Linked DNA regions of Rosistilla ulvae. The protein of the gene in region 1 interacts with the protein of each later gene in a pairwise test. Links are inferred from orthologs where the notes say so. Each region holds a gene or a part of one and is shown in the gene's direction. Other genes may lie near its edges.

Region 1 (8,112 bases):
GGCGGCTGCGGTTCATACGGTGGCTGTGGATCGGGCGGTTACGCCAGTTCATGTGGCTCGCGTCAGTGCGGCAACTGCAGTGCGTGCCAAGCCCGCAGCTGCGGTGGTTGCCAATCGACCGCCAGCTCCCACCAGGCTTCGGGAAACTGTGGCAATGGTTGCGGCGGACAAGTAATCGGTGGGCAAAGCGTTGCGGCGACACAAACCGTCACCCGCCGCGTTTGGGTTCCGAATATCCAAACCGAAGAAGTCCCTGTGGTTGAAATGCAATCGCAACAACACGAAGTCAGCTACACGGTTTACGAAGAACAACATCAACAGATCCCTTACGAGTGCACGTATCTGGTCTACCAACCCGAACAACGCACTGGGATTCGCAAGGTCGTTCAATACGTTGACGAAACGCGAACTCGCCCTCGCAAGGTTGTCGAATACACGGAAGAGACCCGCCAACGAACCCGCCGCGAACTGTCGTTCAAAGAAGAGGTGCGAACCGAAAACTATCCCGTCGTTTCGTATCACCCCGTGCAGAAGACCAAAGAAATCTCGTACACGGTGAACGTTCCCGAGGTCCTGACCGAAGCGTATGAGACCACGCGTTACGATCGCGTTGCCGAAGAATCGGTCGAACAGTACACCGTCCGAGTTCCTTTCACCAGCATGCGTGAAGTGACCGTACAGGTCTGCAAAATGGTACCGAAGGTCGTCGAAGAGACCGTCTATCCTTGCGGTCAGGTTTCCCAAGCCGGCGCTGCCAGCTACGGCTGCCAAGGCAATGGCGTTGGTGGCGGATGTGCTCCAGCAGGCAACTGCGACAGCGGTTGCGGAGCGGCAGGCTGCAGCGGCGGTTGCGGATCCGCCGGTTGCAACTAAGCAACGCCCTTCAAGTTTGATAACTCCTGACGGGAATGCGCTCTTCGGACGCATTCCCGTTTTTGTTGGAGTGGACGCCGTCGACGGAAAACGCCTGCGAAAAGACGACGGAGTTGCTTTTAAGCCGCGGCGCGGCTCGATTCGCCGTCGCTCGAATCGCTCGACGAATCGATGCTGATCGACATCGTCTCGTCTGCGTCTTGCTTGCCGCGAAACGCCAGCACATCTTGCGCTTGGCCGACCCAATTTTCCCGTTCGATCCGCCCCTTGAAGCTCAACAATTCGTTGAACGCCCAGACGTTGTACTCGTTCCAGTCGGCGATCTGCTGCAGACGGTAGACGCCCGCCTTCCGCAGACAGCGTTGGTTGACGTGCCCGATCCCGCGAACCACCGTCAGATCGTCGACGTAGCTGGGTCGCCGTGTGAAGACGACACCTAACGTCTCGTCCACGGTGACCGAAACGTTCCCATAAGTTCTCAGTGCCCGCAGGTAGGAAGTTGCCTTCGGTTTCACCGGCTCAGGCGTTCGCTCACCCGATTCGTCGGCCAATGTCAGCAACTCCTTGGCCTGCTCGCACCACTTCCCATCGCGGACGCATCCCAGTCGTCCCAACAGCCGCTCGAACTGACACTTCTCCCGATTGGTCCATTCGGCCATCTGTTCGAAACGGAACACGCCCGCTTCGTTCAGCTGGTCTTCCAAGCGACGGCTGACGCCAAAGATCTCAGTCAGATCGTCCGCATCGTCGGGGCGATGAACCACCGCGTCCAGCCGCGACTCGACATCGGCCAACTGGCGACGCAAGGCCGCGATTTGCGACTGGTCCTCGGCGCGGTCAGCCTCCGATGCGGCGGCGGCAATTGCCAATTGATCCGCGACTTGGCCCACTTCCTGTTCGGCAGCATGCCCGTTTCGCAACGCTGCTTCGAGCTCGAATTCGACGGCGTGAAACTTCTCTTGGAGCTGGTCGCGTTCGGCCTGCAACTGGGCCAGCGTCTCATCGGTCTGGCGAACGGCATTCAATTTCGCAACCGTCGCCGTCTGCAATTCGCGTAAATCCTCCAACAACGTGCCCCGCAGCTTCAGATCATCTTGAGCTTCTTGCAACTGTTCGGACAACCGTTCGCAGCGTTGCTCGCGTTCAACGAGATTCGCCTGCGTCGATTCAAGCTGCTGCCGCAGCGTGGCCAGATGCCCACGCAAGCGATCGTATTCCCGATCGACTTGGTCCATCGAGACTTGCTCGTTTTCGGCGTCGGCCAACTGCTGGGTCAACTCAGCATATTGAGTTCGCAGCGCGCTGAGCTCTTGAGTGCTCTGCGTGTACCGTTCTTGAGCTGCTTTGGCATCATTGGCAGTCAGCGCCAGGGCGGCATCCAGCTTCGCAACTTGCTGACTCCAAGAGGTCACCATGCACTGGTGCCCCGCCTCCTGCTTGTCCGCAGCGATCTGTTGTTCGACATTCTTGGCTTCGGCATCCGCCAACCGTTTCTGTGTGTCGCCCAGTTGGCTTTTCGCTTCGGCCAGCTGGCTCTCTGTCTCGACCAGCCGGTGCTTCGTTTCGTCCAACTGGCGTTTTGCGTCGACCAGCTCCCCGTTTGCATTGCCCAGCTGCTTTTTCGTCTCGTCCAGCTGAGCTTCTCGCTGCAGCAGGCTGGTCTCATGAATCTCGCAAGCTTCCAACAACTCCGTTTGGTTTTCGAGCGATCGTTGATGCAGGTCGCGATATTCTGCGTAGATCTCGCTGCGATCCTGCCAGACAGCCGCCTTGTTGCGCCGCCACAACAATTGAGCCAGCCAGATCCCGATCCCTGCGAAATAGACCGCGGTTAGGAAACCGAGCCACCCCAGGTGAGTCATCGCATAATCAAGACGCGCAATAAACATGGGAATTCAATCGTTGGGGAATAACGGAAACAAATGGCACTTTCAAAACAGCGAACAGATCGATCCAAGCGGGCCTTGAAAATTTCGCCCGCCAGATCAACTCAGCAGCGACGATTCGCGTTCCAATTGGGTTTGCTGATAGCAATCGGTTTCAAGCTGTTTGGCGATCGCATCGTTCTCGCGATCCAGATTGCGAACCTGCCGGCGGTTGCCCGACCACAACACCCACCCGACAGCGAGTCCCAGCACGAAAAAGAAGGCGGCCACATGCAACGCCGCCAAGTCGGGGTTCTTGCTGAAGTAGTAGATAGGATCCATCGCGCCAGCCTTTCCGAATCATGGATAACAACGCACGGCCGTCAGCTTGAACAAAAGACCAACGCCCGCCCTAATCCACTCAATCGGAATCCAAACACCGCTGATAACAGTTTCGATCAAGAAGTTTGCTCGATAAATCGAAAAAACACTCAACAAACGGCTTGGCCCCCCCAACGAATCGGACAACATCCAACGCCAGGCTTGCTAGCATCGCCCTCCGCTCGCCCGGGAATACCGCTGTGGGTGGGGAGACCGTCCGCGGCGGAGACAATCGACCTACGGGTCAACCACCTTCCCTTAACTACCAATAATTAGGCTCTCTTGGCTTGCATTGCCGGTCGGTCCCGCTTCGGTTATCACATCGAATCGACTACAATGCCCGATCCCCCCGGCGGTGCCAGGCAGCCGTCGGTCCGCGGTTTAACTATCCCCTTCAGTTCAAGAGCTCGATAGCGACCTATGCAAGCGATCATCCTCGGTGCCGGAACGGTGGGAACTTGGATTGCCGATCTATTATGTCGCGCCCGACACAGCGTCACGGTGATCGACAGTAACCCCGAAGAGGTCCGGCGGATCAATGCCGAACTGGATGTCCGGGCGATCCACGGCAGCGGATCGCAGAGCACGGTCTTGTTCCAAGCCGACATTTGCGGAGCCGATATCTGTCTGGCGGTGACCGGCGACGATGAAGTCAATATCGTGGCGGCCAGCATGGCCAAGGCGCTTGGCGCGCGGCGGGCGATCGCTCGAGTCTACGCTCCCGCGTTCCGCGACATGAGCACTTTCGATTACCAACAGCACTTCAACATCGATCGGCTGTTGAGTCTCGAGCAGCTCTCGGCGACCGAATTGGCTCGCAGTATTCGCAACCCGGGGTCGATCCCGTTGGAGCACTTTGCTCGCGGGCAATTGGAAGTCTACGAATTGACGGTGGCGATCAAAGCTCCCGCCGTCGGCAAACCGCTTCGCGAATTGAAGCTCAGCCACGGCGTGCGGATCGGTTCGATCTCGCGTCAAGGTCGACGTTGGATCGCCGGTGGTGAAGACGAGATCCACGCCGGCGATTCGATCAGCCTGATCGGATTCCCCAAAGACGTCGCCGAAGCCAGGGCTCAGTTCGCTCCCGAATCGACTCGCATCCCCCGTCGCAACGTGATCATCGCCGGCGGTGGCGAGACTGGATACCATCTGGCTCAATCGCTTAACAAGTCAGAGTACCGGATCTTGATCTTGGATGAAGATCCGCAACGCTGCGAGCACCTCGCCACGCTGCTGCCATCGGCGACCGTGGTCACCGCCAACGCCAATCGCCGCTCGGTTTTGGAAGACGAAGGAGTCGGCAAGGCGGACTATTTTGTCGCCTGCACCGGCAACGATGAGAACAACATCATGGCGGGCGTCGAAGCGCGAGAACTCGGGGCGCACAAGGTGATGGCGGTCGTTGGCCGTCCCGACTATGCCAACGTCGTCGCCAAGCTGGGCATCGATGTGGCGGTCAGCGAACGCGATGCGGTCGCTCGTCAGGTGATGGGCTTCATGAACGATGGCCCGATCATTTCGCAGAGTCAATTGCCCGAGGGATCGATCGGCGTCTACGAGATCGAAATCGACGAAGACGTTCCGGTCACCAAGGCTCCGCTGATGCAATTGCCGCTGTCGGGCCGCTGCCTGATCGCCGCGATCATGCGCGACGGCTTTGTCCGTGTTCCGACGGCGAAAGACCAGCTGCGCCTCGGTGATGTAATCGTTGCCCTGATCGACCAGAATACGCTCGATTCCACGATCTCGCTGTTTAAAGTGGGATGATTCGTTATTGGCTCCGCGCGACGGATCAGAGTTCGCTGCTCAAACATTCCACTCGCGCCGCACTTCCTTCCAGGCACCTCCAATGAACATAGCACGCCCGTTAACGACCGCCATCGCGCTGCTGTTGCTCGCCAGCTTCGCCGCCGCGCAACCGAAGACCCGCCAGGCGGAAAGCTATCCGCAGCATCCCGACGCTTTGCTCAAAGAAGGGGTTCCTGTCGGCACGATCACCAAGGGCGTGTTCAATGCTTCGCAGATCTATCCTGGAACGGTCCGCGATTATTGGGTCTATGTCCCCAAGCAATACGACGGATCCAAACCGGCAGCATTGATGGTCTTCCAAGACGGCGGTGGATACGCTCGCCGCGAGGGAGGCTACCGGATTCCGAACATCTTCGACAATCTGATCGCCGCCGGCGAGATGCCAGTTACGATCGCCGTCTTCATCAATCCCGGTGTCGTTCCCGCCCCCAACGACAACGCACAATCGCGATTCAATCGGTCGTATGAATACGACAGCGTCGACGATAGCTACGCCAACTTTCTGATCGACGAGATGCTGCCGTTTGTCGAGAAGGAACACAACGTTCAACTGACCGACGATCCCAATCTCCGCGCGATCTGCGGCAGCAGCTCCGGCGGCATCTGCGCCTACAACGTCGCTTGGCAGCGCCCCGATCATTTCCGCCGCGTCTTCACCACTGTCGGAACCTATGTCGGACTCCGCGGCGGACACGAACTGGCGACGCTGGTCCGCAAGACCGAACCGAAGCCGCTGCGGATTTACCTGCAGGACGGATCGAACGATCTGAACATCTACGCCGGCGATTGGTGGATGGCCAACCAGACTCTGTTGCGAGCGTTGCAGTGGGCTGGATATGAAGTCGAGCACACCTGGGGCGAAGGATTTCACAGTAGCAAGCATGGCACAGCGATCATGCCCGACGTGATGCGTTGGTTGTGGAAAGACTTTGATACCCAACCGGTTAGCACGCATCTGGACCGATCCAACAGCGAAGCCAACAAATTCCTTGTCGATGGCGAAGGCTGGGAACTGGTTAGCGAAGGGCACAAGTGGGCCGAGGGCTTGGCGGTGACCGACGACGGTACGCTCTACTTTACCGACGTCCCGGCGAGCGAACTTTATAAGGTCACGCCCGACGGCGAGGTCAGCCTGATCGTCTCCGATACCGGAAAAACCAACGGGATCTCCCTGGGCCCCGACGGCCGACTGTATGGTGCCGCCAGCGGTGCCCGCCAGATCCGCGCCTGGGATTTGAAGACCCTTGAGATGGAAGTCATCGCCGAGGGGACGACCAGCAACGACATCGTCGTCCGCCACGACGGCACGATCTATTACACCGATCCGCCAGCCGGCAAGATCTGGTCGCTCGACGCGAAGACGCGCGAGCGGAAGGCTGTCGACAATTTCAAAGACTGCAACGGGATTGGACTCAGCGCCGATCAGACTCAGTTGTTTGTCGGCCACTTCCCCGGGCGGTTCATCAACGCATTTCAGATCGCCGACGATGGATCGCTGAAATACAAGCAGCCCTATTTCCACTTGGAGATCCCCGCCGCCGATCCTCGCGGGTTGTTGGATGGGATGTGTGTCTCCCAAGATGGTTGGCTGATTTCCACAACGGCGATGGGCGTTCAGATCTGCGACCAACCGGGACGCTCGCATCTGATTTTGCCAATGCCTCCAGGTTCGCGACGTCCTAGCTACGCGACGTTTGGCGGTCCCGATCGCAAGACGCTGTACGTGGCCAATGTGGACAAGATCTATCGTCGCAAAACGCAGTTAGTCGGTGCCGACAACTGGAAACAACCCGTCAAACCACCCAAGCCACGACTGTAGGCGGAGAGCAAAGATTCGGTGATTGATTCGCCCGACAAGGACGAGCATGGCGGCGCGCCGGTGGCGCGCGTGTTAGTGGCTGTCTGCACATATAACGAACTGGACAGCTTGCCCGAATTGGTCGCTGGCATCCGCGCCGCCCTGCCGTCAGCCGACGTGCTGGTCGTCGACGATGGGTCGCCCGATGGGACCGGCGAATGGGCTGCCGATAAGGCGGGGCGCGATCCTTGGTTCACAGTGATCCAACGCGGTCGCAAGCTTGGCCTCGGCAGCGCGATCGTCGCTGCGATGCGGCACGCCAGCGACGCGGGTTACGACTTCCTGGTCAATCTCGATGGCGACATGAGTCACGACCCGGTCGAAATTCCGAAGCTTGTCGACGTCGCCCATCGCGAACAGGCCGACGTCGTGATCGGTTCGCGCTACGTTCCCGGCGGAGCGATCGAAGGCTGGCCGATGTCGCGATTGGTGATCAGCGGTCTGCTGAATCGTGTCGCTCGGATCGCCTTGGGGCTGCAAGCCCGCGACTGCAGCGGAGCGTATCGATGTTACCGCGTCGACACGCTCGATAAAGTCGATCTCAACCGGATCCGCGCCAGCGGGTACGCGATGCTCGAAGAGATCTTGTGGCTGCTGACCCATCGCGATGCAAAGATCGTCGAAATTCCGATTCGCTTCGTCAACCGCGTTCAGGGTTCGTCGAAGCTGAGTCTCGGCGAGGCGGTGAAATCGATCGCCATGCTGGCTCGCATCGCCTGTTCGCCGCGACGCTAAGCAGCAAGCAGGGAGTTTTCTCGTTTAACCACAATGCCGTTCAACGAAGGAGCCTCGGACCTTCGAAAGAATTAGCGGCGGGATGTAGTGGACGAGGTTACGAGTCCCAGCGATTTGGTCTGACGCAAAAGGACTCGTAACCTCGTCCACTACGCATCGTTGAACGGTATTGAGTTTAACCGCGCGGGCATCGCCCCGCGTTTTTCAAGGCCGCGCGGCCCGATGCCCGCGGTTAAACGAAAAATACAATACGACCTGCTTAGCCGGCCGATAGCTGCAGGCCGGCCTCATCGATCTCGAACAACCGCACGTTGTCATCGCACTGGCTGCCGCGATGTTTGGCGATGTAGAGACCTCGCCGCATCTGCAGCCCGTCGCGAATCTTGCCCATGTAGATCAACGTGTTGGCCAATGCTCCCAGATCGCCGTTGGCTAGCGGGCGATCGATCAATTGATCGAGCATCGATTCGGGAGTTGTACACAACAGCAGGCAGGCGGCTTCGGAGTTGCTGTAGGCGTGGGCGGTCACTTGATCGGCAAAGTGCCGGAAGTCTTGACGCAGCAGATCGCGAGCGACCCAGTCGTGTTCCT
Region 2 (5,434 bases), 4.3 Mb from region 1 along the record:
GGTTGCGACCGCGGCTCACAAGCAGTTTGCAGCTCGCAAGGGATTCGAAGTCTCTAAGGGAAAGCGAGCGCATCGACAGTTTTCGGCGCTGCGGATTCCGTGACGCAGCGATGTTGATCGGTTTCGAAACGGCGACGAAGCCTCTCCCAAAGCCGTCCGGGCCGGTTGCACTTACCGCAGCGGCGACTACAACGGGGAGAGTATCTTGCGGCGTGCAACGCGCGAGCCGCCGCGAGCCTTTCGTGCGAAGCGTTTGAATCAACCTGGGAGCTTCAGTGAGACGATCGGCAAGACTTCGCGGCGGCCTGGGAACCTGCGGGTTCGCCGTGGCCAGCGCTCTGTTCGGCTGCCTGTTGCTGGTTCTCAATGGCGGCGTCGTCGCGGCGATCTATTTTGCGATTGCCGAAAATGGCCCGCAGTGGATGCGCAATCGCAGCCTTTCTCAATTCGCACTGTATGTTGGCCCCGTGCTGCTGCTGATCCTGCAATGGACCATGATCGACTGGGTCGGTCGCGATCGCGGCAGCGAGACATCTCCTTCCTCCCAAGCGATCGATTCGGATCGCGCCGATTCGACGAAAGTTTGACGATGCAGCTGTACCTGATCCGCCACGCGCAAAGCGCCAACAACAGCAATCCCGAAGCGGAGCGTGTCGAAGATCCCGAGATCACCGAACTGGGACACCAGCAGGCTGCGGCGATCGCAAAATCGATAGCCGATCAAAACGTCGATTTCCTGGTCACCAGCGGATTCCTCCGGACGCTGCAGACGACCCAGTACCTGGCCGATTCTCTGCGGATGCCAATCCATGTCTGGCGCGATCTGCACGAGGTCGGCGGATGTTACCGAGGCTACATTCCCGGGGAAGAGCAGGGGGCGCCGGGGATGAACCGCGACGCGATCCTCGCCAAATATCCCGGTACAACGGTCGATGAATCGATCGGCACCGAGGGCTGGTGGGGCTGTCGTCCCTATGAAACCGAAGCCCAAGCGACGCTCCGCAGCGAACAAATGCTGGCTCGATTTGCCGAACAGTTCGGGGCGACCGACAAGGTCGTCGTGGCGGTGATCCACGCCGACTTTAAAGTCTGCATGCTGCGACAGATCCTTGGCAACGATTTCACCCGCCGACACATCGGCCCGATGCTGAACACCGGACTGACGAAGTTTACCGTTTCCGAAGACGCTTGGCGGTTGGATATCCTGAATTCGATCACGCACCTGTCGAGCGATCAGATCAGCTGACAGCCCGCGGCTCTCCATTGCAGCCCCCACCGAACCTGGCACGCCCGCCCTGGGCTGAGGGTGCGCAAAGATTGCGTTGCGGCGCGGCATGATCGATAATGAGAGCGCGACCCGAAAGCGTTCCGGTCGCCCCCTCCGGCTCCACCAACCTACCGAGACGCACCGCTATGGGTCGACTGAAGAACTTCGCTCCTATTTGTCTGTTGATATCGCTTTCCCTGATCAGCCAGCCCGCGGCGGCGCTCGAACCGGCTGGACTCAGCGGATTGCAGTTCCCCGCCAGCGACTGGCCCTTCTGGCGCGGCCCGGATCAAAACGGAGTCGCTTCGCCAAAGCAAACGCCTCCCACATCGTGGAGCGAGACCGAAAATGTGTTGTGGCGAACGGAGGTGCCCGGCCGCGGTCACAGTTCCCCCGTCGTGATCGGCGACCGCGTTTTCATCACCTCAGCCGATCACGAACGCGAAGTCCAGATCGTCCTCGGGCTCGATCGCGCGACCGGAAAACAGCTATGGGAAACGATCGTCCACCGTGGCGGATTCGAGACCCGCGGAAAAAAGATGAATCTGAAGGCAACGCTGGCATCGTCGACGATCGCCTCGGATGGCACGCGACTGTTCACCAACTTCCTCAACGACAACGCCGTCTGGACGACCGCGCTCGATCTGGACGGCAAACAGCTCTGGCAAACGCGGCTTACCGATTACCAGGTCCACCAGGGATACGGTTCGTCGCCGACGATCTACAAAAACCTGGTGATCTCATCGGCTGACAATAAAGCGGGGGGAGCGATCGTGGCGATGGACCGGGCCAACGGCGAGGTCGTCTGGCGACGCAAGCGGCCCGAAATGCCGAACTACCCCTCCCCCGTCATCGTCGAGGCGGCGGGTCGCCAACAATTGATCATGACCGGTTGTGAACTGGTCACCAGCCTCGCCCCGCTGACAGGGGAAACGATCTGGGAAATCGAAGGAGCGACAACCGAATGCGTGACGACGACGGTGACCGATGGAAACGTCGTTTTGACCAGCGGCGGATACCCCGACAATCACATCGCCGCGGTCGCAGCGGACGGTTCGGGAAAGGTTGTCTGGGAAAACACCGACCGCGATTACGTGCCATCGATGCTGATCGCCAAGGGGCATGTATTTGCCATTCTGGATGCCGGCATCGCCACCTGCCTGAATGTTCGCACGGGAGACCAGGTGTGGAAAAAGCGGCTGGGCGAGACCTTCAGCTGCTCCCCCGTCCTGGTCGGGGATAACATTTATGTGACTAGCGAATCGGGGACCACTCACATTTTTAAAGCGAATGTCCAGGAATACCAAAGCGTGGCGACAAACTCGCTCGGAACCGAGGTATTTGCATCCCCCGCGATTTGCGGAGGTCAAATTTTCACGCGTGTGTCGTTGCCTGTCGACGGGAAACGACAAGAATATGTGTACTGCTTGATGGACCAGGCCACAGCCAAATGAGCGGCAACGGCACCCATCCAACGAGCGATTAGGGGCAAGTTAACGATCGCATCAGGCGTGCGAACGGGCCCAGAAGAACTTTAACAATCAATTCCCAAAAAGCTGGAACGCGAAGCGAGCTGGACCCGAAAAAGCGTCAATTGAGGGTGACGCGAACAGTCCTTTACGGGTATCGTAAGGTATTGTTTGGGAAGAACTTATGGTCCGGTAAGCCGAACATTTGGAACGAAAATACCGCCGAATCATGTGCACGCGTTTACAGTAACGCTTACCTAAACGCGTGATTCGGCGTATGCTACTCGCTAGAAACGGGAGCCGTTTCGATGCTGCAATCATTCTAAGGAGCAATCAATGCTAGTGAGCGTCTCTGCCCGACACGGCAATCTTGGAACGGGCGATCAATCTCTGATCGAAGACAAAGTTGGAAAACTGCGTCGCTTATATGATCGAGTGAACGCGATTGAAGTGATTGTCGACTTGGAGAAGCTCGAATCACCGGCACTCGAGGCCAAGGTCTCGGTGGAACACGAGGAAGACTTTATCGCGTCTGCCTCGGCCACGACGGTTATCGGAGCTCTGGATGTTGTCATTCCCAAGCTGGAAAAACAATTGCGACGCGCCAAAGAAAAGCGAACAGAACATCGGGCGACAGGCTTGAAGCACTTGGAACCAAACGATGTTGCCGACGAAGTGGAATCGACGGACGAAGTCTGAGACGATCCCTACCGCGAGCAATACCAGACGAAGATCGACGGCGGTGGACTGCCACGCCGCCAAGCAGCCGGAATTCAGCTACACTCGACAACATTGCGGCCGATCGAACATGCGATACACCGATGCAAGACCGCACAGCCACCTGGAAGCCGTCCCCCCTCGACGAGCACCGGTGGCTCCATGAAATCCCCCCAGCCCCGACGTGGGGCGTCGCGAGACGATCACGGCGAGGCTGAATTTTTTAAAATCAAAGGATAGGTAATGAAATTCGCAGACTTTATTTGCGTCAAAGCGATCAAGCCCGACTTGGCGTCTTACGACAAGGAAGCGGTCGTCACGGAATTGGTGGAAAGTTTGGTTAGCGCCGGTGAGATCAAGGCGGCCGACAAAGAGGACATCATCGCTGCTGTCATGAAGCGCGAAGAACTTGGCAGCACCGGCATCGGCCGTGGCGTCGCCGTCCCCCACACCAAGCACCCCAGCGTTGAAAAGCTGGTCGGCACCGTCGGTGTCAGCGTCGACGGCGTCGACTTCAACAGCCTCGATGGCGAAAAAGTACAACTCTTCTTCCTGCTGATCAGCCCTCCCGAACGCCCCGGCGACCACCTGCGGGCCCTGGAAAACATCTCTCGTCAGTTGCGCGACGATACCTTCTGCCGCTTCTTGAAGCAGAGCAAGACGGTCGACGATATCAACCAACTGCTCGAAGAGGCTGACAACAACCAATTTGCCTCTTAGTGGCCAATTCCGCACTACAAATGCAAGCCATGTCCAATCCATCCTGCCAGCAAACCGTCGTCGTCAAGAACGAGAAAGGGCTGCATCTGCGCCCGGCGGAACTGGTGGCGCGACTGGCGATGCAGTTTGATTCGACCGTCATGGTGACCAAAGATGACCAATCTGCCGACTGCAAAAACATGCTCTCGGTATTGACGCTCGGCGCCGTCCAAGGAACTCAACTGGGACTTTCGGCCGAGGGCAGCGACGCAGCCGAAGCGCTTTCGGCTGTCGCCGAATTATTCGACCAAGGTTTCCATGAACTCGACTCGGAATAAGACTCCGACGCCGCAAGCCGATACCGGCCGCGGCAGGGCTGCCAAGCCAAACCGGCCTGGCACCGCCCGTATTGAACTTTCAAACCGTACAAAAAGAAATGGCAAGGCCACTTCGATCCCTCCTCGCAAGCCACCGGCGACTCGTTCGCCCGAAGCGATGCGACGATGGCAAGAAGGTTGCGCATGCCGCCATTGAATGCTCGAACTTCAAGGAATCCCGGTTTCACCCGGCGTTGCGATCGGTCCAGCCCTAGTTCTGGACGATGAAGGTTATCGCATCCCCAGGTGCCTTATTCCCGCGGCCGACACAACGGCCGAGTGGGGGAGATTGTTGTCTGCCTTTGGCAAGGTCGCCAAACAGCTCGAGGTAAATCGCAAACAGACCGCTGAACGGTTGGGCGAAGAGGCTGGGCGGATCTTTTCGGCGCAGCAGCAGATGCTCAGCGATCCGGGACTGCTGGCCGAACTCGAGGGCCGCGTTCGCCAACAACAGCAGAGCGCTGCCTATGCGGTCAGCCGTGTCTTGCACCGCTACGCCGAAGCGCTTGGCAAGTTGAACAGCCCGTTTTTGGCCGAACGAGCCGAGGATGTGCTGGATATCGAAAAACAATTGCTGCATCGCATGGGGGCGGTGACCAGCGACCCGTTGAGCAATCTCGATGAGCCGGTGATTCTGCTGGCCCGCAATCTGACCCCCAGCGAAACGGCAAACCTCGACCGCCAATACGTCCGCGGTTTTTGCACGGAGATCGGTGGCCCCGGCGGACACACTGCGATCGTCGCCAAGGGACTTGAGTTGCCTGCCGTGGTTGGTATCGGCCAGTTCCTGGACCGAATCGGGCAAGGATCGCAAGTCATCGTCGATGGCGATCGTGGCTGCATGATCGTCGATCCCGACCAAGCGACGATCGATCGGTATGAAGAACGAGCCCAGATTCGCCAAA

What was found. The genes of interacting proteins can lie anywhere in the genome.
Region 2: the proteins of trkA (region 1) and EC9_RS06950 interact in binary tests that used the Escherichia coli proteins (3 or more experiments, as listed by UniProt). The link is inferred for Rosistilla ulvae from one-to-one orthologs.

What each region holds. Positions count from the first base shown.
Region 1 is NZ_CP036261.1:6,185,377-6,193,488, forward strand. What follows is about bases 2,732-5,712. They hold trkA (Trk system potassium transporter TrkA), read left to right. Parts: upstream 2,732-3,539; coding sequence 3,540-4,886; downstream 4,887-5,712. Other genes in these bases: EC9_RS21950 (hypothetical protein), read right to left, coding at 2,732-2,762; EC9_RS21955 (hypothetical protein), read right to left, coding at 2,859-3,080; EC9_RS21965 (SMP-30/gluconolactonase/LRE family protein), read left to right, coding at 4,969-5,712. Also shown: EC9_RS21945 (ferredoxin), read left to right, coding at 1-873; more of EC9_RS21950, read right to left, coding at 993-2,731; more of EC9_RS21965, read left to right, coding at 5,713-6,747; EC9_RS21970 (polyprenol monophosphomannose synthase), read left to right, coding at 6,766-7,521; EC9_RS21975 (RAD55 family ATPase), read right to left, coding at 7,781-8,112. UniProt on the Escherichia coli protein: Part of the constitutive potassium transport systems TrkG and TrkH. May regulate the transport activity of TrkG and TrkH systems. Binds to NAD(+) and NADH.
Region 2 is NZ_CP036261.1:1,916,505-1,921,938, reverse strand. What follows is about bases 2,566-5,434. They hold EC9_RS06950 (PTS sugar transporter subunit IIA), read left to right. Parts: upstream 2,566-3,696; coding sequence 3,697-4,173; downstream 4,174-5,434. Other genes in these bases: ptsP (phosphoenolpyruvate--protein phosphotransferase), read left to right, coding at 4,687-5,434; EC9_RS06945 (HPr family phosphocarrier protein), read left to right, coding at 4,203-4,490; hpf (ribosome hibernation-promoting factor, HPF/YfiA family), read left to right, coding at 3,073-3,435; EC9_RS06960 (PQQ-binding-like beta-propeller repeat protein), read left to right, coding at 2,566-2,721. Outside these bases: EC9_RS06970 (DUF6807 domain-containing protein), read left to right, coding at 1-103; EC9_RS26410 (hypothetical protein), read left to right, coding at 276-587; EC9_RS06965 (histidine phosphatase family protein), read left to right, coding at 590-1,246; more of EC9_RS06960, read left to right, coding at 1,414-2,565. UniProt on the Escherichia coli protein: Seems to have a role in regulating nitrogen assimilation.